Regions from separate parts of the Massilia sp. CFBP9026 genome, predicted to be linked through region 3. Evidence: predicted binding sites of a transcription regulator. Region 3 holds the regulator's gene; each other region holds the start of a gene.

Region 1 (5,895 bases), on a different contig from region 3:
CCGAGGTGGTTGCGCACCGCATTGGCCGCCTTGCGCGACACGAAGGCGTCGGCCGGCGGCGGCGCCACGCCGCTGTGCAGCGCCGGCTGCAGTTTTACGCTCAGTGCGGCGTCGCGCAACTGGGGCGAGATCACGCCGGCCTGGGCCAGCACGCGCAGGTGGCTGTCGGTCAGGATTTCGAGGTCGGGTTCGCCTGCGCCCAGGTAATAGGCCGGGCGGCGCTGGGCGATCATCAGGGACAGCGCTTCCTTGTAGGCCAGCACGGCGTCGGGGCTCGTCATCGGGCCCTTCAGCATCCCGTTGACCTTGTCGAAGTCGCGGCCATACCAGACCCACAGGCCGTCGCCGATGCCGTTCACTTCGCCGTAGCCGGACTTGGCCGACAGCGGCACCGTGTTCAGGTAGTCGAGCACGATCTGGCGGCGCGAACCGGTGGTGTCTTCGCCGTCCTGGTAGGCGCGCAAGGTGGCCGAGGCCATCTGGATGATCTTGTCGGTGGTCGAGCTGGTGCGGCCTTCGGGCGAATGCCGGTATTTTTCGATCTGGGTCGCCAGCGTGCTGCCGCCGGCCACGCGCCCGCCACCACCCAGGCCGATGCTGGACAGGGACTTGTCGAACACGGCCTTCGAGAAGCGGTCCCATTCGACCGCCGGATTGCGGCGCGGATAGCTGGCGTCGAGCAGTTCGCGGTTCTCGATGAACAGCAGGCTCTGCACCAGCAACGGCGGCGCCGCGTTGAACTCGTGGTAGAAGCGCTCGGGGAAGCGCGAGGTGAAGATCGGCTGCGAGCGGCAATCGAGGATCTCGAGGCCGACCTTGGTCTTTTCGTGATAGGTCGCGTACAGGCCCATGTCGGCCATCTTGACCATCTGCGGCGAGATGCGCGCCTGGGCCGCGATCGCATAGTCGCGCGTCCGCAGGCGCTCGAGGTAGCCCGGCAGGCCGGCATAGCCGAGCCGGGTGTCATACGGACTGGCGGCCGGGAAACGGATCGCATCGCTGGGACCGTTTTCCATGCGATAGGTGAGCTCGCTGGCCATGTCGGCGAAGATTTTCGCCTGCAAGCGCGAAGTGCGCGTCTCCAGCACCGCCCAGGCCGCCAGCAAGGCGATCAATAGCAGCAGGCCGAGCACCAGCCACAGCTTCCAGCGCCGCTTGCGCGGGGCCGGCTCGTCGTCGCCGGGCTCGCCCGACGGGCCGCCGGGGATGCCGCCATTGCCCGCCAGGTGCGGGAAGGCTTCATACAGGGGAACGTCGTTGCCGCCGGCCGCGAGCGCAGGGGTGCTCTCCACGGCCGCCGCCGCGGCACTGGCACTGGCCGGCGCGGCCGATGTCGCGACCGCGTCGCCAAACGTCGGCTCGAAGGTCGGCTCAAAGGTCGGCTCACTGCGCTCGTTGGCGGCACGCTTGCCGGACACATTACTTGACCGTCCTTGACGGCGAATACTTTCCATGATGGCTTAACCGGTCTGAATCAAAACGCTAGCAATCCCCGCCAACCTGCTCGCCATCTGTGGTGCTGCTGGTCCGTTCGAGTGATCGTGGTGTGTGTTAGTTCGCACGCTGATGGTGCGATCCCACTCCAGATCGCACCGTACGTAGGCAATATTCCACCACATCAATACGTCTCACGCGAGGCGCCGTTTAACAAATTTGCTGTGCTTGGAATATTTTCGCAAAAAAACAACGAGGTCTTGGCTGAGTGATATTACCGTGTGTAATTCAGGCAATATCGCCGCTAGTTTTAGCCACCAATATTTAACGCGCTGGAAATGCTTTTGGTGCACAGCTGCGTTTGATCCATGTCGAAAGGCAGATCACGCGGGCTGGGTCACCGCTTCCGCGCGCAGCTCTTCCAGTGCCTGCAAGCAGTAATACTGGAACCATAGTCCGGCGAACAGAAAAATCATGACGTAGAGCCACAGCGACACCAGGGCCAGGATCGGGAACAATACGATCGACAGCACGGCGCCGCCCATCCAGACGATGCCGGGCAGCGCGCCGGCCAGGCCGGAGGTGAAGCCGATGGCGAGCAGTGCCGGCCGGCGGCGGCGCATCAGGTCCAGGCGCTCCGCCTCGCTGGCATGGGCGGCCAGCGCGTCGTAGCTCATCACGCGCGACGTCACCCAAGCCCACAGGCTGGCCTGCACCAGCCAGGCCAGCGGCGGCACCGCGTACAACGGCAGGGTGAACAGCCACAGCAGGGCGAACACGGCGGTGCTGCCCAGGTTGATCGCCACGCTGCCGAAGAAGGAACCGCCCTCCTTTTTCGCGAGCCCGGGAAACTGGCGCTTGCCAACATGGGCTTCGATGGCCGGCATCGCCGCCACGCCCACGAACAGCAAGGCCGAGCCGATCATGAGCGGCAGCAGCAGCACGATCGCCACCAGCGGCACCACCATCACCTTGAGCATGCCCAGGCCGACCATCTCGAGCATGCTGCCGCTGGTCTCGAAGCCGCCGTAGTCGGCGAACATGCCGTGCAGCCAGTCCAGCAGCGGCTGCAGGCCCAGCCACATTGCCACGCCCCACAGGGCCAGCGCCAGCAGCAGGGGCGCCAGCGACAGCAGCAGCATGCGGCCGCTGAACTGCGCGCCCAGGGCGCGCCGGCAGGCGGTCAGTACACCGTTCATGGGGCATTCTTTCGCGGCATGGTGTCTCCTGATGGCAGTTCAATGCCGTCATTCTACGGGATGACACCGGATGGACCCATCGACTACAATCGTCGTTCAATCTGAACAACAAGGAAGACCATGTCCACCATCACCACCGAATCCGGCCTGCAATACGAAGAGCTCGTCACCGGCGAAGGCGCCGAGGCCAAGGCCGGCCAGCACGTCACCGTGCACTACACCGGCTGGCTGCGCAACGACGACGGCAGCCTGGGCGCCAAGTTCGATTCGAGCAAGGACCGCAACGACCCGTTCGAGTTCGCGCTCGGCGCCGGCCACGTGATCCGCGGCTGGGACGAAGGCGTGCAGGGCATGAAGGTCGGCGGTTCGCGCCGCCTGACCATCCCGGCCAGCCTGGGCTACGGCGCACGCGGCGCCGGCGGCGTGATCCCGCCGAACGCCACCCTGATTTTCGACGTCGACCTGCTGGCCGTCTAAGCACGATCGCCATGCGCCGTCCTGCGATGGCGCATGGCTCGGCCGCCCTGGGGGCGGCATTTGAACATCTCTTCTAAAATGCGGCCGGATTTCCCGTGCCCGCCTGTCTCCTGGGCTAAGATGCCTGCCGCGTTGTCCAAGCGACAATACCGCAATCAACCATCACAGGAGTTTCCATGAGCTTGCAGGAACAGTTCACCCAGGCCCAGGCCGATTCGAAAAACCTGTCGGAGCGTCCCGACAATATGACCTTGCTGAAGATTTACGCGCTGTTCAAGCAGGGCTCGACCGGCGACGCGACGGGCGAGCGTCCGGGCATGACCGATTTCGTGGCGCGCGCCAAGTACGACGCCTGGGCCGGCCTCGCAGGCACCTCGCAAGAGGAAGCCCAGCAGCAGTATGTCGACCTGATCGAAGAGTTGAAGGGCTGATCGCCCTCGCATCACATCGTGGGGTGGACGGCTTCGCCGTCCACGGGTCCACCCTACCTTGCGACCGCGTTGCGGTCGTTACGCCGCGGCGGTGAAGGTCTTGCGCATCTTTTCCGCCACCTTGGCCTCGATGGCCGGCGCGAACGCGCCCATGAAGAAGCCCAGGCGGATGCGCATCGCGGCGCGCTGGTCTTCCAGGGTCAACATGCCCTCCACGCCGCTGCGCTCGAAGCGCAGCACATCGCCGTCCCACCTGCATTCCAGCCCGTATTCGGCCGCGATACGCTGCGCTACCTGCTCGGCTGCCGAACGCGCCGCGTCCGGGCTCAGGCTGTGCTGCTGGACGATGCTGATTTCCGCCATCTGACTGATCCTTCCTGAATCGATTGCAAACAATCCGCCATGATGCCAGTTGCGGCCGGGCTATGCCAGAGCCCGCTACAACAGACAGGGTTGGCTCAGCCTCAATTGACGATTATCAAAGCGTGCCCGGCAGGGAGCGCGAGGATGAAGGCGCAAGCCCGTCATTACGCGAGGAGTCGATATGGAAACCCCCGTCGAGCAGCCAAACCGCCTGTTACCCAGCGCAGAGGCGCCGCAGGCCACGCAGCCTCCGGTGCGCTTCGTCCCCACCCCGAGCGCGCCCTACCGCCAGCAGCACCGCGCCGCGCGCCTGCTCGAAGAACCCGACGTCCCCGACCCCGCCGCGCCGCCGGCCGCCGAGCCGCCGCCGCACGCCTTCGGCGCCCGCGTCCTCATGTGGAAGCAAGATCCTTCCGTTAGCGAAATCGGCACCCGCAAGGCCTTCCTGCCCGGTGTGGTGCTGGCCGGCCCGCGCGACGCCCGCATCGCCCCCGGCGAGCCGGGCATCGCCGCAGTCGAGCCGAACGCCTTCGGCGACTTCGTCACCCAGCCCGACACCCCGCAGTTCGACGCCGTCCACACCTTCGTCGTGGTGCGCCAGACCTTGACCATGTACGGGCGCGCCCTGGCCGCCGCCGGCGAGGCCCACACGATGCCGCTGCCCTGGCAATGGAATAGCAGCACCGACACGCGGCCGCTGCTGGTCTTCCCGCACGGCCTGCCGAACGTCATGAACGCCTTCTACAGCCGCAGCCAGGCCTGCCTCAAGTTCGGCGACTTCATTCCCAACGGCGCCACCGAGCGGGTCTTCACCTGCCGCTCGTTCGACATCGTGTCGCACGAGACCGCCCACGCGGTGCTCGACGGCATCAAGCCGCTCTGGCTGCAGGCCGACGCCCCGCCCCAGACCGGCGGCCTGCACGAAGCCTTCGGCGACCTCACCGCAATCTTCCTGGCCCTGTCCCAGCTCGACCAGTGCGAAGCCGTGATCGCCCAGACCAAGGCCGACCTGCACGATAAATCCTTCCTGACCGACATCGCCGAGCAGTTCGGGCTGGCGCTCGGCAACAGCACCGGCCTGCGCAATGCCGACAACGACCTCAAGCTGAGCGAGGCCGGCACCCAGGTGCACGCCATCTCGCAGGTGTTCACCGGCGCCGTCTACGATGTGCTGGCCGACCTGTTCGCCCATGAACGCGATCCCGGGCGCGAAGACTGCGCCGCCGTCCTGCACCGGGTCGCCAACTACCTGAGCGGGGTGCTGCTGCGCGCCCTGATCGCCGCGCCCGACGCCGCCGCCACCTATGCCGACGTGGTCAACGCCATGCTCCAGGCCGTGACGGGCGACGGCAAGCCGGCCGCCTATGCCGACGCCATCCGCTTCCAGTTCAGCCGGCGCGAAGTGGTGGATGCCGGCCATGGCGGCCCCGACGCGGTGGCCGCCTTCGTCCCCGGCCTGCCCCTGGCGGCGCGGGTAGGCGACGCGCCCGGCGCCCGGCAAGACCGGCGTTCCTGTTGCGGCACCATGCAGCTGGCCGAATACGATTGTGCCGAGCGCGTGCTGGCCGGCGAGGCGCGCCTGCTGGCGCGCTGGTGCGCCGACCATGGCCGCCACGGGCCGGGGCTGTCCGCCCCGCCGGCCGCCGGAGCGCCGGCCGCCGGGGCGCCGGCCGAGCCGTCGATGCTGGCATGAAGATCAGCGCCCGCGCCTGCGGCGGCTTTGCCGGACTGGCCGAATCCTACGAACTGGATACCGCTCGTCTGGACGACGGGCCGGCCCTCGAGACGCTGCTGCGCCGCCTCGACTTCTTCGGCGCCGCGCCCGCCTGCGCGGTCGGCGCCGACCTGCCGCGCTGGGAAATCACGGTCGAGGACGGGCCGCGCTGCCACACCGTGTTCCTGCGCGAGGACGGCAGCGGCGGCCAGTGGCAACATTTGCTCGACTATTTGCGGCAGGCCGGCTGAACCGGGTTTTCGGGTCTCGGCCGGTC
Region 2 (5,895 bases), on a different contig from region 3:
GATGAAGAGCCGCGAGGGCCACCACCTGTTCGTGTATCCATTCGCGGGCCGCTCGGTGCATATGGGCCTGGCGTCCCTGATCGCCTTTCGCGTCGGCCGCGTGCAGCCGATCACGTTTTCGATTGCCATCAACGACTACGGCTTCGAGCTGATGGCGCCCGAGCCGGTCGACTGGGCGCGCATATTCGACGCGCCGACCGGCGCCGGCGTGGACCTGTTCGATACCGACCGCCTGCTGGAAGACGTGATCGACAGCCTGAATGCGACCCAGCTGTCGCAGCAGCGCTTCCGCGAAGTGGCGCGCATCGCCGGCCTGGTGTTCTCGGGCTATCCGGGCCAGCCGAAGTCGAATCGCCAGCTACAGGCCTCGTCTTCGCTGTTCTTCGAGGTGTTTCGCAAGCACGACGCCGGCAACCTGCTCCTGACCCAGGCCGAGCGCGAGGTGATGGAGCAGGAGCTCGAGCTGACGCGCCTGCGCGACACGCTGACCGAGCTGCACGCGCGGAGGATCGCCTATCGTGAGGTAAAACGGGCGACGCCATTCGGGTTTGCCCTGATGGTCGAACGCTTCCGCGAAAAGGTCAGCACCGAGAAACTCAATGACCGCGTGGCGCGCATGCTGCGCGAGCTCGAGAAGGCGGCGGCATGAGCGGCGTCATGGTGGAGGTCGCCGGCGAATCGCTCCTGCTGTTGCCGGAAAAGGCCATCTATTGGCCGCGCGAACGGATGCTGATCATCGCCGACATCCATTTCGGCAAGGCGGCCGCCTTCCGCGCGCTGGGGGTGCCGGTGCCGCGCGGCACGACTTCGGAAAACCTGGCCGGCCTCGACGCCCTGGTGGCGGCGCACGGCGTGCGCCAGGTCGCGTTCCTTGGAGACTTCTTGCATGCGCGCGCCGCCCACGCCAGCTCGACCCAGCTGGCGATGCTGGCCTGGCGCGGGCGTCATCCCGATCTGGCCTTGATGCTGGTGCGCGGCAACCACGACCTGCACGCGGGCGACCCGGCGGCGGCGCTGGGGATGGCGCTGGTGGACGAGCCGCATGCGATCGGGCCGTTCGCCTTTTGCCACCATCCCGGCGTCGACGCCGCCGGCTATGGCCTGGCCGGCCACGTGCACCCGGTCTATGTGTTGGCGACGCGCTTCGACGCGCTGCGCCTGCCGTGCTTCGTCGTCGGCGAGCAGGGATTGATCCTGCCATCGTTCGGCGCGTTTACCGGCGGCCACGCGGTCAAGCCGGGGCCGGGCGACCACATCTATGTGACGTCGGGCGACGCCGTGCACGCCGTCTGCTAGTCATGCCTGCCATTGGTTCGTAAGCGTACGGACCTTGCTTTTTCGCCGGGGTACTGTCTTCCTGGATCGAAGGCGGTGTCATGCCGTCCCGCTAAATTCTAGGATATTGGGAGATTGCCATGAAAAAACGCATCCTGATGTGTTCCCTGGTGGCTGCCCTGGCGCCGGCCAGCATGCTGCTGGCGACGAGCAGCACGGCCCTGGCGCAGACCGCGCCGCAGAGCCGCACCGTAACGCCCGCCATCGAGGGCTTCCACGTCGAAAAAGTGCCGCGCCTGGAGCAGGGCGCCGCCTTGCACTTCCATGTGTATGGGACCCGGAACGCCACGGTGAACGTGACCATCGACGGCGCCACCCGTGGCGTCCAGATGCAGGAAACCGACCCCGGCCGTTACAGCGGCAGCTATGTGATCGGCAACCACGACCGCTTCCAGCCAGGCAGTCCGGTGACCGCCGAAATGCGGCTGGGCAGCCAGGTCGCCACCACCGTGCTGCGCGACGGCCTGGTGAGCGGCGCAGCAGCGCAGGCGCAGTCGCAAGAGTCGGTGCGGCAACTGGCGTCGAAGGATGCCGGTGTCGTCAGCGCGGCCCCGGGCGCCGCGCCGCCGCCACCGCCGCGCACGACCGAGCGTCCACGTGTGGCCCGTTATTGCACCAGCTGTGCGGTCGTAGAGAAGATCGAGATCGTGCGTGAGGCAACCGGGGCCGCCCGGCCGCTGGCCAGCGACGTGCAGGCCGCGCAGCGGTATCGGGTGACGGTGCGCTTCGATACGACCGAAGCGACCCAGGCGATCGAGTATGACAACAATCCGGGATATCGCAAGGGCGACCGGGTGCGTGTGAACGATGGGGTGTTGTCGCTGGACAAAGAATAGTGACGGAGTCAAAAACGGCCACTAGCAATAGCACGTCGTTCCCGCGCAGGCGGGCACCTAAGTTTGTAAGCGTTTCGATAACGCCAGCTTACTTAGGTTCCCGCCTGCGCGGGAACGACGTTTTTGGGCTAGCTAATATGGTGACGCTGACGATCAAACCGTTGCCAGCACCTGGTCATCACCAGGCTGGTCGAGTTCGGCCTTCTGCTTGGCGGCGCCCTTGGTGCGCGAACGCGAGGGCGGCAGGCGGCGCAGGGTCTTGAGCGCTTCGGCATCCTTGATGCCGATGGTGCGCTGGTCGACGGTGATCAGGCCGATCTCGTTGAAGGCCGACAAGGTACGGCTGACGGTCTCGAGCGTGAGGCCGAGGTAGCTGCCGATCTCGTGGCGCGTCATGCGCAGGTTGAACAGCTTGCTGGAATAACCCATCGCGGCAAAGCGGTCGGCCAGCGAGACCAGGAAGCGGGCCACGCGCGCCTCGGCCGACAGGGCGCCGAGCATGCCGATCATGGTCTGCTCGCGCACCAGTTCGCGGCTCATCACGCCATACATCATGTTCTCGAGTTCGCTGTGGACGCGACCCAGTGCGGTCAGTTTCTTGAACGGCAGCAGGATCAGGTCGCAGTCGGACAGGGCCACGGCCTCCGAGGCGTAGTGGCGGGTGTGGATGCCGTCGACGCCGAGCATATCGCCCTTCATGGGGAAGCTCAGCACCTGTTCGTTGCCGAATTCGTCGATCAGCACCGTCTTGAGGAACCCCGAGTTGACGATGTACAGGGTGTCGAAGGCCTGGCCGATCGTGTGCACGCGCTGGCCCGTCTTGAACTGCACGTGCTGGAACAGCAATTCTTCGGAGCTCACCGACACGCTGGCTGGAATACGGAGCAGGTCGCACACTTCTTTCAGGTTGGACCAGAGGCGGCCCTGGCGCTGCCGTCCCGCTTCCATCGGGGAATGCAGGGTAGGCTGGGTAACGTTGCGTTGATCTGACGGTGGCTGGGACTGCATGCTCATCTCCGGTAAGGGAACTCAGGTTTCACGCGATCCCGGCGGCACGGCAGCGTGCGGTAGCGCGTCTGCCATGCCATGGTTTTATATGGCTGACGCCGTGACTTGGATCGCAAGCAAGTCGAAACGCTGAATTCAGTATGCCAACACGAGTCCGGCACGAATATCAGCGTTGCCTGAATATGTAGGTAGGACAGATGGTGCGGTCGTAGGAAAACTCCTACCACCAAGAACGCCGCCCGAATGGCGGAAGGTGGCAGAACGGAAACAGGCGGGATGTGACGGGCTGGCGGCGCCAGCCAGGGAAATGGGGCGTGCGCCGCACGAAAACCACGCGCGGCGGTCAAAGAAAATCAGTACATCACGCCTTCAGCGGCGATAACAGACGGTGTGCAACGGCATACTGCACCATCTCGGATAGCGAGCTCATGCCCATTTTCTGCATGATGCGGGTCTTGTGGGTGCTGACGGTTTTCACCGACAGATGCAGGCCGTTGGCGATCTCGGTGATCGATTTGCCGCTGACCAAATGCGAAAACACCTCGAACTCGCGGTCCGACAGCTGCTTGTGCAACAATTGTTCGCTTGGCGCCATGATGTTCAGCGCCAGTTGTTCGGCCACTTCGGTGCTGATGTAGGGACGCCCCGAAGCCACCTTGCGGATCGCCCCCACCAGCTGCGTGCCCGCGCTTTCCTTGGTCAGATAGCCCTGGGCGCCGGCCCGGATCGCGCGCACCGCGTACTGCTCTTCCTCGTGCATGGTGAGGATCAGGATGGCCAGCTTGGGCGCCTCGCTGCGCACCTGCCGGATCAGGTCGACGCCGCTGCGGCCGGGCATGGACAGGTCGAGCAGCAGCAGGTCGAAGCCGCCCTGGCGTACCAGCGACAAGACTTCGAAGCCATTGGTGGCTTCGCCCACGATGTCGACTTCCTCGGCGCCGTCCAGGATGCGCTTGAGGCCCTCGCGCATGATTGTGTGGTCATCGGCGATGACGATTCTTACCATTATCGATTCCTTGAACCTGAAGCGGTTTCCTACCCTGGATCAGCAAAAATCAATTGTAACTGTAAATACATGAGCGCGTGAGTGGCGGGGTCAGGAAGCCGCCGGTTCGGCGATCAGGCGGTGCACCAGCACCGGCTTGGCCGTGTGCGACAACACCTTGTTGGTGACGCTGCCCAGCAGCAGCTGGTTCCAGCCGCTGCGGCCGTGCGAGCCCATGAAGATCAGGTCGCAGCCTTCCTGCTCGGCGACGTCGACGATCTTGAGCGCCGCAGAATCGGAAAACGCCGTCATGCACTGGTACTGGAGATTGGCGCCGGCGCAGGAGCGGGTGATCTTGCCCATGTATTCCTCGCCCATGCGCCGCATCTGGGCGATGTATTCCTCTTCGCTGGGGTAGGCGGGCGGGATGATTTCGACGTACACGGGATACTGGTACTCGGGGGCGACGAACAGGGCCAGCACCTCGGCGCCCATCTGCTGCGCGAATTTGACGCCGGCGCAGGCGGTATGCTGCGACACGGCCGAACCGTCGGTGGTGATCAGGATCTTGCGGTACATGCTTGGTTCCTCCTCCGTGGCCACGCACATTCAGACGACTCAGTGCAGGATGGCGATTTCTGAGACGCAAACAGTTGAGTTCTATCAAATGAACGCAACCTGCCGCGATGCGACACTACCCCTTCAAAACTGACCTGCGATTACAAAATACAACACCGAGCTTATGAAAAGCATCAGGAACACCCGGTTTTAATTGTCGCGGAATTAAGTTTCCTTGTCCATTTTGTTGCATTGCCCTCTCTGAGATTTACCTACGGCAACCACGCTGCTACACTCGCTTCAATTACTCCACCGAAACTTAACCGGCCGAGATGGCCTGGTGGACGCAGCAGAACCCCCGGATTGCAGAGCTGATTGCTCATTTATACATTATGGAGAAGCAGGGATTATGACCGACGCCGCTGACGATTTCGACGCACTATTCGAGGAAGTGGCGGCGCAGCGCACCAGCGCACCGCCCGGCCCCTCCGCAGCGACCGAGCCGGCCCCGGCCGCCGCCAGCAACGACGAGGACGACCTGGAGTCCTTGTTCGACCAGGTATCCGCCACCGCCGCTCCGGCGGCCGCCGCGGTGGCTGCCACCGCTGTCGTGGCGAATGTCGCGCCGGCGGCGCCCGCAGCCGCCCACGCCGAGGAAGGCCACGAGGGCGGCATGTTCGAACGCCTGGGCGGCATCGTCCGCCTGCTGCACGACTCGCTGCGCGAGCTCGGCTACGACAAGGCGCTGACCGAGGCCTCGTCGCAGATCGTCGACGCCCAGGACCGCCTCGAATACGTCGCCACGCTGACCGAGCAGGCCGCCAACAAGGTGCTCAACACCCTGGACGAGGGCATGCCGGCGCAAGACCAGCTGCAAAAGCAGGCCAAGGACATGGAAACCCGCTGGGCCGACCTGTTCGAAGGCAGGATGAGCCTGGACGAATTCAAGGCCCTGGCTGGCGATTCGCGCCAGTTCGCGGCGCGCGTCAATGAAGCGACCGAAGCCGAGCGCGCACGCCTGCTCGAGATCATGATGGCCCAGGACTTCCAGGACATCACCGGCCAGCTGATCAAGAAAGTCGTCAAGATCACGCAGACCGTCGAGAGCGAGCTGGCCCAGCTGCTGCGCGACAACGCGCCGCCTGACGTCAAGGAAAAGCTGGCCAAGAAAGA
Region 3 (5,895 bases):
TTGCTCGGCCGGGGTCAGCTCGGCCCACCAGCCCAATTTTTTCAGGAACACGTGGTCGAACTCGGGGTAGCCGAAGTCCAGCTCGCTGTGCTTGTTGGTCGAGCCGTCGGCCGCCAGCAGGCTCGAACCGTTGTGCTCGACGCCCCAGTTGGCACGGAACGGCAAGCCGCCCTCGGCCACGCTCTTGCTCAGGTCATACAGGATCGGCGTGCCCGGATGCTTCATTTCCGGCGTGCCCCAGCACGGCCACGGCAAGCCGTAGTAGTCGCCCTTGCACGGGCCGGAATCGGCGCGCAGCGTCGTCGGGTTGAAGGTGTGCTTGTTTTCCATGTGCAGCTTGAGCCGCTCGGGCGAGCAGCCCGTGTAGCCGATGGTCCAGCACGAGCGATTGATCTCGCGCAGGATGTCCTCGACCACCGGCTCGTTGTGCACCACCTTGATGTTTTTCACCAGCTCGTCGGCGAAGCCCAGCTTGCGCGCGAACAGGTACATGATTTCGTGGTCGGTCTTGCATTCGAACAGCGGCTGGATCACCCGCTCGCGCCACTGGATCGAGCGGTTCGAGGCGGTGCAAGAACCCTGGGTCTCGAACTGCGAGGCCGCCGGCAACAGGTAGACCCCATCGCTGCGGCCATGCATCGCCGCCGTCATGCTCGGATAGGGGTCGATCACCACCATCATGTCGAGCTTTTGCATCGCCGCCTTCATGTCCGGCAGGCGGGTCTGGCTGTTCGGCGCGTGGCCCCAGTAGAGCACGGCGCGCAGATTGCTGGGCTGGTCGATGAACTGGTTTCCTTCATTCACCGCGTCGAACCAGCGCGACACCGTGATGCCAGGCTTTTCCATCAATTCTTTTGAACCGAAGCGCGACTTGATCCACTCGTAGTCGACGCCCCAGACCGCGGCGAAGTGCTTCCAGGCCCCTTCGGCCAGGCCGTAGTAGCCAGGCAGCGAATCGCCGTTGGGGCCGACGTCGGTGGCGCCCTGCACATTGTCGTGGCCGCGGTAGATATTGGCGCCGCCCCCGGGAATGCCGATATTGCCCAGCGCCAGCTGCAGGATCGACAGCGCGCGCACATTGGCGGTGCCGACGTGGTGCTGGGTGATGCCCATGCACCAGACCACGGACGAGGGACGGTTGGTGGCCAGCATCTCGGCCGCCATGCGCACCGCCGATTCCGGCACGCCGGTAACGTCCGACACCTTATCGGGCGTCCATTTCATGACTTCGGCGCGCACGTCCTCCATGCCCCAGGTGCGCTCTTCGATGAATTTCTTGTCTTCCCAGCCGTTATTGAAGATATGCCACAGGATGCCCCACACCAGCGGGATGTCGGTGCCGGGCCGCACGCGCACATAGTGATCGGCAAAGCGCGCCGTGCGGGTAAAGCGCGGATCGATGACGATCATCTTGGCGCCCAGTTCCTTGGCGTGCAGGAAGTGCAGCATCGAGATCGGGTGCGCCTCGGCCGGGTTGGAGCCGATGAACAGCACCGCCTTGCTGTAGTGCAGGTCATTGAACGAGTTGGTCATCGCCCCGTAGCCGAAGGTCTGGGCCACGCCGGCGACGGTGGTCGAGTGACAGATGCGGGCCTGGTGGTCGCAGTTATTGGTGCCGAAGAATGATACCCATTTGCGCAGCAGGTAGGCTTGCTCGTTATTGTGCTTGGAGCTGCCGATCACCATCAGCGCATCGGGCCCGGCTTCCTTGCGCAGTTGGAGCAGCTTGTCGCCGATCTCGTCGATCGCCTGGTCCCAGGAGATGCGCTGGTACTTGCCATTGACCAGCTTCATCGGATAGCGCAGGCGATGCTCGCCGAAGGCGTGCTCGCGCACCGAAGCGCCCTTGGCGCAGTGGGCGCCCATATTGATCGGCGAATCGAAGGCGGCCTCTTGCCGCACCCAGACGCCGTTGGCGACGACGGCATCGACCGAGCAGCCGACCGAGCAGTGGCTGCAGACGGTGCGCTTGACCACGGTCGGCACCGGGGTATCCGCTACCGGGTCGGCCTGGGCCGGTTCGATCACGTTCAGCGGCAGGTGGCGCGCCAGGGCTCCGGCGCCGGCGGCAACGCCGGCCCCGACCAGGAAGCGGCGCCGTTTCAACGCGCTGTCGCGCGTGGACTTGACCAGTGACATATCGATTCCTCTGCTTGCCTACCAGTAGGCGGCGGTGGCGTAATAGCGGCGGATGTGATCCGTCTCGTGGTAGCCGCGCTTGACCTTGGGGTCGGGCGCGGCCGGGGCGGCCTGCGGTGCCGCGGTCGCCGGGGCGGCGGCAGCGGCCACCACCAGTGCGCCCAGGGGGGCGGCTTTCAGGAAGCCGCGGCGGGCCGGGTCGGGCTGGTCATGGGCTTGTGGATCATGCTTGCTCATCGGTTTCCTCTCCTACGCCGAAGCTTTCGGCCTCGATTGCCAGGAATGCCTGGGCGAAGCGCGCGACCAGGCAGTAATAATTGGCGCCATCGGCATTGGCGATGTCGTCCAACGCGCGCATGCACCAGGAGCCGATGTGGGCCTCGAAGAAGCGGCGCTGCACGTCGAGCGGCTGACGCCGGATGCCGGGCGTGCCGGCCACCAGCACGCGCATGGTCTCGCACAGCGCGCCGAGGTGGTCTTCGAACTCGCCCCGCCCCTGTATGCGCGCCAGGCCAAGCTGGGCCAGGTCTTCGCGCAGATGCGCGAGCGGCGTGTCGTTCATGTAGCCGGCCAGGTAGCGCGAGCCATACGGATCGACCGGCGGCGTGCCGACGCTGACGAACAGCGCGCTGAATTCATCGTGGACGAGTCGGGGGTCCATCACGCCGGATGCGACGGTCAGTTGGTCCCAGGCGCGTTCGAGCGCCGGGTCGCCGCCCTCGGCCAGGATGGGATCGCTGGACGCGAGCGCATCGAGCAGCGCCGCGTCGGGCGCGGCCAGCAGTAGCCGGGAGAGCAAGGCATACAGATCCGCCCTGGCCTGGTCTTCGCCGCCCGGCGGCAGGTCCGGTCGAACGATTGCGGTGGCAAAGGCGCTGCGATCGGGCACGGTCTCGGTTGTTGATGACACTGGGGAACACTCCAGTTGTTCAATTTATATGGCAGTGTAGGCCTCGATTGATATTGAGTGCGCACAGTTGCCTATACGGCTAAATGAACCCAGCATGGGTGAGCACGGGCGCCAAACGACCGGAACACAACGAATTTGTTTCTCAAATGCAATAAATGGCATTTGTTTGTCGAGATAAACGCTTCAACACGTCTATAATTCCGGTGTACCCGAACCAAGCGACCATCCCTCATGAGCCAGACCCTGTCCCGGCAAGCCGAGCCGCCTCTCAATATCCACGCCCTCAAGTCCTGCGCGCAGTGCAGCATGCACCAGCTGTGCCTGCCGATGGGCCTCGAAGACGCCGAGATCGACCGCCTGGACAAGATCATCGGCCGCCGTCGCCGCCTGGAACGCGACGAGCGCCTGTACAGCGTGGGCGAATCGTTCCGCAACCTGTACGCGGTGCGCTTCGGCCACTTCAAGACCTACCAGGTGAACGCGGCCGGCGAAGCGCAGATTACGGGTTTCCAGATGGCCGGCGAGCTGCTGGGCATGGACGCGATCAGCGGCACCCACCATTGCGACGCGGTGGCGCTGGAAGATTCCGAGGTGTGCGAGATCCCGTTCGCGCGCCTGGAAGACCTGTTCGGCGAAGTGCCGACGCTGCTGCGCCACTTCCACCGCATCATGAGCCAGGAAATCACGCGCGAGCAGAACGTCATGCTCTTGCTCGGCAATATGCGCGCCGAGCAGCGCTTCGCCGTGTTCCTTGTGAACCTGTCGGCGCGCTACGCCACCCGCGGCTATGCGGCCAACCGCTTCCAGCTGCGCATGTCGCGCGAAGACATCGGCAACTACCTGGGCCTGACGATCGAAAGCATCAGCCGCCTGCTGTCGCGCTTTAAAAAGCAGGGCTGGCTCGAGGTCGACAAGCGCGAAGTGACGCTGCTCGATCCGGTCAAGCTGAAGGCGCTGGCGGCCGGCACCGACGTGTGCAGCCCGATGGCCTGAAACATCATGGCGCCCGACCTGCACCTGCGTAGCTACGACCGCGTGCACTGGGGCGACCGCCACGACTTCGCCCAGCTGGTGCTGCCGGTGCACGGCGAAGTCGTGCTCGACATCGAAGAGCGGCGCGGCCGGCTCGATCCCCTGCATGGCGCGCTGGTGGCGCCCGGCGCCTGGCATGCGCAATCGAGTCCGGGCGCGAATGATTCCCTGATCGTCGACGTCGATGGCGCCGCCTTCGACGACGGTCCCTGGCAGCGCCTGCTGGAGCGGCCTTTCGTCACGCTGGCCCCTGCGGCGCGCAAGCTGGTCGAGTTCATGGGACTGATGGCCCGTGAAACTGGTCCACACCGCGCGCCGGCCCGTTCGCTAGTGCAGGGCTGGGTGCCGCTGCTGCTCGACACCCTGAGCCTGGACGCGCCGCGCGCCACCTCGCGCCTGGCGGCCCTGCTGGCACGGATCGAGGCCGCGCCCGGCCTGGCCTGGAGCACCGAATCAATGGCGAATGCCGCCAACCTGAGCGTCAGCCGCCTGCACGCACTGTTTCGCGAAGAGCTGGACAGCACGCCGCATGCCTGGCTGCTGGGCTGCCGCCTTGATTGCGCGCGCGGTCTGTTGACCCACAGCGCGCGCAGCGTGGCCGACATCGCCCTCGCCTGCGGCTTCTCGGACCAGGCCAGCCTGACGCGGGCCATGCGCCGCGTATTCGGTACCACGCCCGCTGCCTATCGGCGTGCAGGTCAAGAGAATCCACCAAAGCCGCAGTAGTCCCGGCCAAGACTGGATGCACGATCAGGTCCGAGAATCTCCTTTCAAAGGAGATTCATCATGTACACCGCTACTGGCGCGGGCGGACTGTCCCGCTCCACCCTGCTCGGCATCGGCGCCGGCATCGCCGCCGGCGCACTCTGGGGCCTGGTCTTCCTGGCCCCGGAACTGGCGCCCGGATTCCTGCCGATCCAGCTCTCGGCCGGACGCTACCTGGCCTATGGCTTGATTGCCACTATCCTCATCTACCCGGCATGGGGACGGCTGCGCCGCCACCTCGGCTGGCCGGCGTGGCGCGGCCTGATCTCGCTCAGCCTCACCGGCAACATCATCTATTACCTGTTCCTGGCCAACGCCGTGCAACTGGGCGGCGTGGCAATGGCCTCGATCGTGATCGGGCTGCTGCCGATCGCGGTCACCCTGGTGGGCTCGCGCGACGGCAATGCGGTGCCGCTGCGCCGGCTGCTGCCTTCACTGCTGCTGAGCGGCGCCGGCCTGGCCTGCATCGGCTGGGAGTCGCTGTCGGCGTCCGGGCCTGGATCGCTGGCCGGCCTGGCCTGCGCCTTCGGCGCACTGGTGTCGTGGACCATCTTCGCGGTACATAACATCCGCTGGCTGGCGCGCATCGAGGGGATTTCGTCGCATGAATGGAACCTGCTGGTGGGCGTGGTCACGGGCGTCATGGCCTTGGCGCTGGCGGTACCGGCCTTCGTGCTGGCGCCGGGTGAGCACACCCTACCGGCCTGGCTGCAGTTCGGCGCGCTGGTCAGCGCGGTGGCCATCCTGTGCTCGGTGGTCGGCAACGCCCTGTGGAACCACGCCAGCCGCGCGCTGCCCCTGAGCCTGATGGGGCAGATGATCGTGTTCGAGACAATCTTCGCGGCCCTGTATGGCTTTTTGTGGGAAGCGCGCTGGCCGAGTGGGTTCGAGACGGCCGCGCTGGGGTTGCTGGTGGCGGGAGTCATTTCGTGTGCGTCGGCGCACCGCGGCGCGCATTGAGGGCGCTTAAGCGACTAGTTGCGCAGGATCCGATTCATTCGTCCCCCTCCTTGGCAGCAGCTCGGGATGCTGGTCGATGATTTTTTCCA
Region 4 (5,895 bases), on a different contig from region 3:
GATCCTGGCCGCCAAGGAACGCTGCCAGGCTCAGCTGAGCGCCGCCGGCTGCAATCCAGCGGCCTTCATCGACTGGTCCGCGCTCCAGCAGCGGCAAATCGGGGCGTAAATCCCACGGCTGGGCTGAGATTTTCGAATCTTAACCGTGGTCAAGGATATGCAGAATTGCTTCTTCCACAATCTGACTATCCCTGACCCGACGTACGAGAGAGCTCCCATGATCCGACACTGGATTCGTTTTCAACACCTCGACACCATACGTTTTGGCACGCTCGAGGGCGACAAGATCCGGATCTTCAAGGGCGATATGTTCGACAGCCCGCGACGGACCGACATGGCGGTGAACCTGAACGAGGTCGAGGTGCTCACGCCGAGCGTTCCGGGCAAGGTCCTGGCGATGTGGAACAACTTTCACGCGCTCGGCCAGAAGCTGGGCCTGGCGCCGCCAGCCGAGCCGCTCTATCTGATGAAGCCATCGACCTCCTACCTGGCGCCGGGCGGCACGATCCGCAAGCCGCTGTGCGAGGGCAAGGTGGCGTTCGAGGGCGAGCTGGCGATCGTGATCGGCCGCCGCTGCACTGCCGTCCCGGTCGAGGAGGCGCAAGACTACGTGTTCGGCTACACCTGTGCCAACGACGTCACCGTAGGCGAGATTATCGGGCGCGATCCGACCTTTCCCCAGTGGGTGCGCGCCAAGGGCTTCGATACCTTCTGCCCGTTCGGCCCCGTGATTGCCACCGGGCTCAACCCGGCAATGCTGGTCGTGCGCACGACCCTGAACGGCGAGGTGCGCCAGGATTATCCGATCAACGACATGGTGTTTTCGGTGGCCGAGCTGGTCAGCCGAATCTCCCAGGACATGACACTGGAGCCGGGCGACCTCCTGCTGTGCGGGACGTCGGTCGGCGTCGGCTCGATGCGTCCGGGCAGCACGATCGAGGTAGAGATCGACGGCATCGGAAAGCTCATCAATCGGTTCGAGTAAACGACGACAAGGGGTGGGTCATGAAGATCGCAGTAATTGGAGCGGGGGCAATTGGCGGCCTCGTTGGCGCCAGGTTGGCGCTGGCGGGCGAGGAGGTGACATTCATCGTGCGGGGCGCCAATCTGGCGGCGATTCGCACGAACGGCATCAAGCTCATCGAGATGGACGGGGAGGAGAGGGTCGCCTCGCAAGTGCGCGCGACGGACGACTATGATGCGGCCGGCGAGCAGGACCTGGTGATCCTGGCGCTCAAGGCGCACCAGGTCGATGGCGTATCGGCCCAGATCGGCAAGCTGTTCGGTCCGCGCACCGTGGTGGTGACGATGCAGAACGGCATACCGTTCTGGTATTTCCACCGCCACGGCGGCGAGTTCGACGGGCGCACCGTGCACAGCGTCGATGCCGGCGGCGAACTGGCGCGCCGGATTCCACCGGAGCGGGTGCTGGGTTGCGTGGTCTATCCGGCCGCCGAACTGGTGGCGCCGGGCGTCATCCGGCACATCGAAGGCGTGCGCTTCCCGCTGGGGGAACTGGACGGCACCACGAGCGAGCGGGTGGAGGCGGTATCGGCCTGCTTCCAGAACGCCGGCTTCAAGTCGCCGGTGCTGGACAATATCCGCGCCGAGATCTGGCTCAAGCTATGGGGCAACGTCAGCTTCAACCCGATCAGCGCGCTGGCGCATTCGACCCTGGTCGACATCTGCCAATACCCGCTGACACGCGAGCTGGCGGCGGAGATGATGCGCGAGGCGGAAGCGGTGGCGACCAAATTGGGCATCACCTTCCGCGTGACCCTGGACCGGCGCATCGAGGGCGCGGCGCAGATCGGCAAGCACAAGACCTCGATGCTGCAAGACGTGGAAGCGGGCCGGGGGCCGGAAATCGATGCCCTGGTCGGATCGGTGATCGAACTGGCGCGCATGACCGGCACGCCGACGCCGCATATCGATTCGGCGTATGCGCTGGTGAAGCTCTTGGAGCAGACCATGACCGAGGAGGGTGGTGGGGTCAAGTTGCAGAGGGCGGGTACGCCGGTACCGACAGTTTAGCCGCAGTATGCACGTCGCCCCCGCGAAGGCGGGGGCCTAAGTTTGCACGCGTTTCGGTAACGCTGAACTTAGGCCCCCGCCTTCGCGGGGGCGACGGTTTTGCGCCAACACACGCATCAACTTCGCCAACACTTTCAGATCTTCCCCCGATTTTTCAACCGGCTCAAGGTCTCCGGCGACAGGTTCAAATACGCCGCCAGTTCCTTCTTGGGCAGGCGTTCGAACAGGTCGGGATGCTTGCGCATGAAGCGATGAACCCGGCCCGGCGCATCGAGCAGATGCAGCGTGATGGTGTGCGCCATGATCGCGCTCATCAAATTCATGACCTCGTACTCAAAGGCCTGCTTCACGGTGCTGTGACTGCGCATGTAGTCGACCCATTGCGGCAGCGGCATGCGCGCCACCCGCACCTTGGTAACGCAAGCGATGGAAAATGGCGTCGGCATCTTGAGGCACCAGGCGGCGTAGCTGGTTTCGATATCCCGTTCCGCCGAGAAGCGCAGAATCATCTCCTTGGCCTCCTGGTTGGAGACCTGGCGCTTGAGAATGCCGTCCAGGATGAAGTACTGCGACATCTCCTGCACGCCCTGGTTCATGAGCAGGTCGCCCTTCTGGTGGTTCTCGATCGTCAGATACGGTTCGAGCGCCGCCATTTCACTGTCGCGCAATTCCTTGAGTACCACATTCTGCTTTAACTGCAGACGAATGATGTTCCGTTCCGAGTGATTTGCAATAGTCGTCATGAACGCGGCCGTTTAGCGAGATTCTTGCATCATGCGGCCAAAATTGACCATGGTCAATGAGACAAATCAGGCGTGCTGGCTATGATGGTTTGCGGGCGATACACACCGCGTTCTGCCCGGATCGACAATAACTGGAGACAGCAATGACTAACCACGTATCGGTAGACGTGACCGACGGCTTCCACCTGGTAATCGATGCCCTGAAACACAACGACATCGATACGATCTTCGGCCTGGTCGGCATTCCGATTACCGACCTGGCGCGCCTGGCGCAGGCCGAAGGGATGCGTTTCATCGGCTTCCGTCATGAACAGAACGCCGGCAATGCCGCGGCAATCGCCGGGTACATGACCCAGAAGCCGGGTATCTGCCTGACGGTCTCGGCGCCGGGCTTCCTCAACGGCCTGACGGCGCTGGCCAACGCCACCACCAACTGCTTCCCGATGATCCTGATCTCGGGCTCGAGCGAACGCGAAATCGTCGACCTGCAACAGGGCGACTATGAAGAAATGGACCAGCTGAACGCGGCCAAGCCCTACGCCAAGGCGTCCTACCGCATCAACAAGGCCGAGGACATCGGCGTTGGCGTCGCGCGGGCGATTCGCGCCGCCGTCTCGGGCCGCCCGGGCGGCGTCTATCTCGACCTGCCGGCCCAGCTGCTGGCGCAGACGATCGAGGCCGGCCATGCCAAGCGTTCCCTGATCAAGGTGGTCGATCCGGTGCCGCGCCAGCTGCCGGCCCCGGACTCGGTGCAGCGCGCGCTGGCGCTGCTCAAGGGCGCGAAGAAGCCGCTGATCCTGCTTGGCAAGGGCGCCGCCTACGCGCAGGCCGACGACGACATCCGCGCGCTGGTCGAGCGCACCGGCATTCCCTACCTGCCGATGTCGATGGCCAAGGGCCTGCTGCCGGATACGCATGCCCAGTCGGCGTCGGCAGCCCGCTCCTACGTGCTGGCCGAGGCCGACGTGGTGGTGCTGATCGGCGCGCGCCTCAACTGGCTGCTGGCCCACGGCAAGGGCAAGACCTGGGGCAAGCCCAAGCAGTTCGTCCAGATCGACATCTCGCCGACCGAGATCGACAGCAACGTGGCGATCGCCGCGCCACTGATCGGCGACATCGGCTCCTGCGTGGCGGCCCTGCTCGACGGGCTGGACGGCGCCGGCATCGCCAAGCCGGACGCGGAGTGGCTGGGCCCGATCGCCGAGCGCAAGGAGCAGAACACGGCCAAGATGGCGGCGCTGCTCAACCGCGATGTGGCGCCGATGAACTTCCACACCGCCCTGCGCGCCATCCGCGACGTGCTCAAGCAGCATCCGGACATCAACCTGGTCAACGAAGGCGCCAACACGCTCGATTACGCGCGCAGCATCGTCGATCAGTACCAGCCGCGCAAGCGTTTCGACTCCGGTACCTGGGGCATCATGGGCATCGGCATGGGCTACGCGATCGGCGCGGCCGTCGTCAGCGGCAAGCCGGTGGTCGCGATCGAGGGCGACAGCGCCTTCGGTTTCAGCGGCATGGAGCTCGAGACCATCTGCCGCTACGAGCTGCCGGTGACGACCATCATCTTCAACAACAACGGCGTGTACCGCGGCACCGACGTCAACCCGACCGGCGGCAAGGACGTCGCCCCGACCGTGTTCGTCAAGAATGCGCGCTACGACAAGATGATCGAGGCCTTCGGCGGCATCGGCTACCACGTGACCAGCCCGGAAGAACTGACCCGCGCGCTGAGCGAGGCAATCGCCGCCGGCAAGCCCGCCCTGATCAATGCCGTGATCGACGAGACCGCCGGCACCGAGAGCGGCCGACTGACCAATCTGAATCCGCAAAGCAACGCGAAAAAGTGACCGATCAGTAGTACAGCGAAGCGACACGCACGACCGCCGGCGCCCACAAGGCCGCCGGTGGTGCCCGCACTATCGACTGAATAAAGGAGACTGACATCATGAGCAAACCACTCGAAGGCATCAAGATCATCGACTTCACCCACGTCCAGGCCGGCCCCGCCTGCACCCAGCTGCTGGCCTGGTTCGGCGCCGACGTAATCAAGGTCGAGCGTCCCGGCGCGGGCGACGTCACGCGCTCGCAGCTGCGTGACATCCCAGGCGTCGACGCCCTGTATTTCACCATGCTGAACAGCAACAAGCGTTCGCTGACGCTCGACACCAAGAAGCCAGAAGGGAAGGAAATCCTGACCAAGCTGATCAAGGAGTCGGACGTGCTGGTCGAGAACTTCGGCCCGGGCGCGCTGGATCGCATGGGCTTTACCTGGGAGCACATCAAGGAACTGAACCCGGGCATGATCGTGGCATCGGTCAAGGGTTTCAGCGACGGCCACCACTACGAAGACCTGAAAGTCTATGAAAACGTGGCGCAGTGCGCCGGCGGCGCGGCCTCGACCACCGGCTTCGACGACGGCCCACCGACCGTCAGCGCCGCCGCCCTGGGCGACAGCAATACCGGCATGCACCTGGCGATCGGCATCCTGACCGCCCTGCGTGCGCGCGACACCACGGGCAAGGGCCAGAAAGTGGCGGTATCGATGCAGGACAGCGTGCTCAACCTGTGCCGCGTGAAGCTGCGCGACCAGCAGCGCCTGGACCGGGTAGGCTACCTGGAAGAGTATCCGCAGTACCCGCATGGCACGTTCTCCGACGTCGTCCCGCGCGGCGGCAATGCCGGCGGCGGCGGCCAGCCGGGCTGGGTGCTCAAGTGCAAGGGCTGGGAAACCGACCCCAACGCCTACATCTACTTCACCATCCAGGGTCATGCCTGGGCGCCGATCTGCAAGGCGCTCGGCAAGGAAGAGTGGATCGACGACCCGGCCTACATGACCGCCGGCGCGCGCCAGGACAAGATCTTCGCCATCTTCGGGACGATCGAGGACTGGCTGAAGGACAAGACCAAGTTCGAGGCGGTCGACATCCTGCGCAAGTTCGACATTCCCTGCTCGCCAGTGCTGTCGATGAAGGAAATCGCCGCCGATCCATCGCTGCGCGCCAGCGGCACGATCGCCGAGGTCGAGCATAAGGAACGCGGCACCTACCTGACCGTGGGCAGCCCCATCAAGTTCTCGGACATGAAGGTCGACATCAAGGGCTCGCCACTGTTGGGC

What was found. Region 3 encodes FNR, which switches genes on or off when oxygen is low (the NO sensors DNR and NnrR bind a similar motif). Its sites were predicted from a motif close to TTGATNNNNATCAA; they were not measured.
Positions count from the first base shown of each region.
Region 1: the regulator FNR is predicted to act here: its motif matches at 4,010-4,023, upstream of SOM28_RS11510 (gluzincin family metallopeptidase).
Region 2: the regulator FNR is predicted to act here: its motif matches at 4,818-4,831, upstream of SOM28_RS15775 (universal stress protein).
Region 4: the regulator FNR is predicted to act here: its motif matches at 2,821-2,834, upstream of oxc (oxalyl-CoA decarboxylase).

Region 1 is NZ_JAXCWH010000004.1:88,785-94,679, forward strand. Features, by position in the region: gene SOM28_RS11485 (transglycosylase domain-containing protein) at 1-1,454, opposite strand, end outside; gene SOM28_RS11490 (EI24 domain-containing protein) at 1,818-2,633, opposite strand; gene SOM28_RS11495 (FKBP-type peptidyl-prolyl cis-trans isomerase) at 2,754-3,110, shown strand; gene SOM28_RS11500 (acyl-CoA-binding protein) at 3,287-3,541, shown strand; gene SOM28_RS11505 (polyhydroxyalkanoic acid system family protein) at 3,620-3,904, opposite strand; gene SOM28_RS11510 (gluzincin family metallopeptidase) at 4,086-5,597, shown strand; gene SOM28_RS11515 (protealysin inhibitor emfourin) at 5,594-5,869, shown strand.
Region 2 is NZ_JAXCWH010000006.1:74,403-80,297, forward strand. Features, by position in the region: gene SOM28_RS15750 (ligase-associated DNA damage response DEXH box helicase) at 1-649, shown strand, start outside; gene pdeM (ligase-associated DNA damage response endonuclease PdeM) at 646-1,296, shown strand; gene SOM28_RS15760 (hypothetical protein) at 1,416-2,171, shown strand; gene SOM28_RS15765 (Crp/Fnr family transcriptional regulator) at 2,325-3,119, opposite strand; gene SOM28_RS15770 (response regulator) at 3,541-4,185, opposite strand; gene SOM28_RS15775 (universal stress protein) at 4,276-4,743, opposite strand; gene SOM28_RS15780 (protein phosphatase CheZ) at 5,132-5,895, shown strand, end outside.
Region 3 is NZ_JAXCWH010000001.1:387,247-393,141, reverse strand. Features, by position in the region: gene SOM28_RS01650 (formate dehydrogenase subunit alpha) at 1-2,139, opposite strand, end outside; gene SOM28_RS01645 (formate dehydrogenase) at 2,158-2,376, opposite strand; gene SOM28_RS01640 (TorD/DmsD family molecular chaperone) at 2,363-3,049, opposite strand; gene fnr (fumarate/nitrate reduction transcriptional regulator Fnr) at 3,281-4,042, shown strand; gene SOM28_RS01630 (helix-turn-helix transcriptional regulator) at 4,049-4,807, shown strand; gene SOM28_RS01625 (DMT family transporter) at 4,868-5,806, shown strand; gene SOM28_RS01620 (3'-5' exonuclease family protein) at 5,813-5,895, opposite strand, start outside.
Region 4 is NZ_JAXCWH010000011.1:131,260-137,154, forward strand. Features, by position in the region: gene SOM28_RS23125 (HAD family hydrolase) at 1-109, shown strand, start outside; gene SOM28_RS23130 (fumarylacetoacetate hydrolase family protein) at 218-985, shown strand; gene SOM28_RS23135 (2-dehydropantoate 2-reductase) at 1,006-2,034, shown strand; gene SOM28_RS23140 (Crp/Fnr family transcriptional regulator) at 2,169-2,777, opposite strand; gene oxc (oxalyl-CoA decarboxylase) at 2,921-4,627, shown strand; gene frc (formyl-CoA transferase) at 4,726-5,895, shown strand, end outside.